Regions from separate parts of the Enterobacter cloacae subsp. cloacae ATCC 13047 genome, predicted to be linked through region 1. Evidence: predicted binding sites of a transcription regulator. Region 1 holds the regulator's gene; the other holds the start of a gene.
The links. Region 1 encodes LexA, which represses DNA repair genes until DNA is damaged. Its sites were predicted from a motif close to TNCTGTATGTACATACAGNA; they were not measured.
Positions count from the first base shown of each region.

Region 2: ECL_RS10435 (YebG family protein) is a predicted target of LexA. The motif match lies at 1,098-1,117, and genes of this name have one in related genera.

Region 1 covers NC_014121.1:310,659-312,865, forward strand. Annotated here, with positions in the region: gene ECL_RS01460 (diacylglycerol kinase) at 36-404, shown strand; gene lexA (transcriptional repressor LexA) at 513-1,121, shown strand; gene dinF (MATE family efflux transporter DinF) at 1,186-2,207, shown strand, end outside.
Region 2 covers NC_014121.1:2,168,295-2,170,501, reverse strand. Annotated here, with positions in the region: gene ECL_RS10445 (helix-turn-helix domain-containing protein) at 1-13, shown strand, start outside; gene ECL_RS10440 (alpha/beta fold hydrolase) at 62-892, opposite strand; gene ECL_RS10435 (YebG family protein) at 1,131-1,442, shown strand; gene ECL_RS10430 (ASCH domain-containing protein) at 1,565-1,975, opposite strand; gene ECL_RS10425 (phosphotransferase) at 2,121-2,207, shown strand, end outside.

The DNA.
Region 1 (2,207 bases):
GTTATTGACGCTATTTCAAATAAAAGGTTCTTTTAATGGCCAATAATACCACTGGGTTAACCCGTATCATTAAAGCTGCTGGCTATTCCTGGAAAGGTTTTCGCGCCGCTTGGGTCAACGAAGCCGCGTTTCGCCAGGAGGGTGTCGCCGCGATTGTCGCGGTGATTATCGCCTGTTTCCTTGATGTTGATGCCATTACCCGCGTGCTTCTGATCGGCTCCGTGCTGTTGGTGATGATAGTGGAAATTCTTAATAGCGCTATTGAGGCCGTTGTGGACCGTATTGGCTCTGATTTCCACGAACTTTCTGGCCGGGCAAAAGACATGGGCTCTGCTGCCGTGTTGCTGGCGATTATCACTGCGGTCATCACCTGGGTCACGCTGCTTTGGTCACATTTCCGATGAGCCTCGAGGAATAATTAAGTCCCTGGTTTTTTGTGCAGTTTTTGGTTCCAAAATCGCCTTTGACTGTATATACTCACAGCATAACTGTATATACACCCAGGGGGCGGAATGAAAGCGTTAACGACCAGGCAGCAAGAGGTGTTTGATCTCATTCGGGATCATATCGGCCAGACGGGTATGCCACCCACGCGTGCGGAAATCGCGCAGCGTCTGGGCTTCCGTTCTCCGAACGCTGCCGAGGAACACCTGAAAGCGCTGGCGCGTAAAGGCGTAATTGAGATTGTATCGGGTGCTTCACGCGGTATCCGCCTGCTGGTGGAAGAAGAGACGGGCATTCCGCTGGTGGGGCGCGTCGCGGCAGGTGAACCTCTGCTGGCGCAACAGCATATTGAAGGCCACTACCAGGTTGATCCCGGCATGTTCAAGCCGAGCGCGGATTTCCTGCTGCGTGTAAGCGGTATGTCCATGAAAGACATCGGTATTCTTGACGGCGATCTGCTTGCGGTGCATAAAACGCAAGACGTGCGTAACGGCCAGGTTGTGGTGGCACGCATCGATGATGAAGTCACCGTTAAACGCCTGAAAAAGCAAGGTAATACGGTTCAGCTGCTGCCGGAAAACAACGAGTTTTCCCCGATTGTGGTAGACCTCCGCGAACAAAACTTCTCTATCGAGGGGCTGGCGGTAGGGGTCATTCGCAACGGAGAATGGCTGTAATCTCATCCTGACAGGCTACGGATCTGCCGTGGCCTGATTCTTTATCCACTCCCGGTATTTTTTCATGTCACTGCTTACGGCATCCGATAAGGCATTGTGGCGTCTTGCACTGCCGATGATTTTTTCCAATATCACCGTTCCTCTGCTGGGGCTGGTGGATACGGCAGTTATTGGTCACCTTGATTCACCCATCTATCTGGGCGGTGTGGCGATTGGCGCGACGGCGACCAGCTTCCTTTTTATGCTCCTGCTCTTTTTGCGCATGAGTACCACCGGGCTTACGGCGCAGGCGTACGGTGCTAAAGATCCTTTGCGTCTGGCGCGCGCGCTGGTTCAGCCGTTAATTCTGGCGCTTGGGGCAGGCGCGTTAATCGCTATATTACGTACCCCACTGATTGATCTGGCGCTGCATGTCGTTGGCGGCAGCGAGGCGGTACTGGAGCAGGCACGACGCTTCCTTGAAATTCGCTGGCTCAGCGCGCCCGCGTCGCTGGCCAATCTGGTTCTGCTGGGGTGGTTACTCGGCGTGCAGTATGCCCGCGCGCCCGTAATCCTGTTGGTGGTAGGCAACCTCCTCAACATCGTGCTCGATCTCTGGCTGGTGATGGGCCTGCACATGAACGTACAGGGTGCGGCACTGGCGACGGCGATTGCCGAATACGGGACGTTTATCCTTGGTCTGTGGATGGTCTGGCGGGTGCTTGTCATGCGGGGGATTTCCCTTGCTCTGCTCAAGAGTGCATGGCGAGGCAATATCCGCACCCTGCTGGCGCTTAATCGCGACATTATGCTGCGCTCATTGCTGCTGCAGCTCTGTTTCGGCGCACTGACGGTCTTTGGCGCCCGGCTTGGGCCAGATATCGTCGCGGTGAATGCCGTTCTGATGACGCTGCTGACCTTTACCGCCTATGCACTGGATGGCTTTGCCTATGCTGTGGAAGCGCATTCCGGCCAGGCATACGGCGCACGTGAAAGTGGTCAGCTGCGGGATGTCTGGCGGGCGGCCTGTCGGCAGTCGGGGCTGGTGGCGCTGACGTTCGCGCTGATTTACGCCTGTTTTGGCGAACAGATTATTGCGTTACTCAC
Region 2 (2,207 bases), 1.9 Mb from region 1:
GACATCCCCCTAGCCTGGGCGGGAACCGTTTTGCTCCCGCCTGAGGGGGTAATGTGCGGGGTTAACTGTTTATAAAGGCGAGAAGATCGGCATTGACCTGATCGGCATGTGTCGTTGGGATACCATGAGGCGCGCCTTTATAGGTATGCAGGGTTCCGTTTTGGACCAGCTTGACTGACATCGCGCCGGAATCTGCATACGGCACCACCTGATCGTCATCCCCGTGGATGACCAGAACAGGGATGGATATCCCTTTGAGGTCTTCCGTGAAGTCAGTCTGCGAGAAGGCCACAATCCCATCGTAATGCGCCTTGGCGCTTCCCATCATCCCCTGACGGTACCAGTTATAGATGACCGCTTCGGAAGGCTTCGCCCCCGGGCGATTAAATCCATAGAACGGTCCCGCGGGCACGTCATAATAAAACTGAGGACGATTCGCCGCCAGCTGGGCCTGAAAATCATCAAACACTGACTTTGGCGTACCCTGAGGATTACTCTCCGTCTTCACCATCAGGGGCGGTACAGCACTGATCAATACGGCTTTGGAAACTTTGTCTTCACCGTGCCGGGCGATATAACGCACCACCTCACCACCGCCGGTTGAATGCCCGACATGCATCGCACCCTGTACGCCAAGACGTTCTACAACGGCGGCCACATCGTCAGCATAGTGAGCCATATCATGGCCGTCCCACACCTGATCTGAACGACCATGACCGCGACGGTCATGGGCCACAACGCGGAATCCTTTATTGACGAAGAACAGCATCTGGGCGTCCCAGTCATCACTGCTTAGCGGCCAGCCGTGATGGAAAAAGATCACTTTCCCGTCTTTTGGACCCCAGTCCTTGTAGTAGATATTGACGCCATCGCGAGTTGTTACATAACCCATGATTATTCTCCACTCAGATAGACAGATTGCATGAAAGGCAGAAATGAAATGCGGTATACGGCCCGACTCCGCCGCGAATTAAGAAGTGTAGTTCATAGGCTGGCCGTCTGGGTTAAGGCTCACCCACAGGCGGGCAGAATGGGGCAGCGGTAAGGGGGACGTGCAGAAAATAAATTTTAGCTGCAACCTACACCGTGAAGGGTTATACTGTATATAAACACAGTGAAAGGGGCGCATCATGGCGGTTGAAACAAAATATGTTGTTGTAAGAAAAGGTGAAGAGAAAATGACATTTGCCAGTAAGAAAGAGGCTGACGCGCACGACAAACTGCTCGACATGGCAGACGCGTTCACCGACTGGCTGCTACAAAGCGGACTGCAGATGGACGAAACGCAGGCTGAAGATCTGGGGTTGTATCTCGCCGAGCAGAAAGAGGCCGTGCAGCATATTCTGCGTACCAGTAAACTGCCCGATCTCAACGCTGTAACCGATAAAACAGCCTCTGATGAGGCTGGCAGTAAAAAAATCCGAGCCGTGAAAGCTGCCTGACAGGGACATTAACGGTGGAAAAACAGTCGAGATACTGGAATACGTCTTACACCAGGGCGCCGGTGGCGCCTTTCACACCTTCACTGCTACGTCCTGGCCCGGGCGATTAATTTTCTCTCCTTTCACAGCACCTCAACCACTTCAAATTCTTCTGCGATCAACTCCATATCTTCAGAAAAATGACCTTCTCGGGTGAAAAATCGCTGATGCTCTTTCTGCCAGTATTCAAGGCTTAAATCGCCTTCACCTTCTTTACGGGCAAACGCCTCGGTCACATCACAAAAACGCACCAGTCGCATTGAAACCAGCCGGGTTACACAGACCGGAACATTCTGGCCATCAAGAATAATGTTATAGCTCCCGATCCGCGGGGCAGACTCCTCCTGCTGATAAGAGGCAAAAGATCCGCAGGAAGCGGTTTTGATCCCTTTTTTAATCAGGTCTGCAAGCTCGCTGGCCAGTTCCGGGCTGTCGCCCATTTGCCAGGCACCGGCGCCTGGGTACTTCACTTTTAATTTCTCAACCGCAAACATGACAAGCCCTTTTTATATGCAGGTCTGATGAATAATGATTACGATATAATAAAAATGTCTAGTTTTGCTGAGCATACAACGTTAGCGTCTTGCTTCAGGCGGATTCTCAGCGCCACCGTCCCAACTCATTCATAAGAGACAGTGCATGTCTGCTACGGATTTATCCAAAATGGGCACCGCGAAAGTGATGCTGAGTGTAAGTGACTGCGGGCATAAAGTGATTGAAAAATGT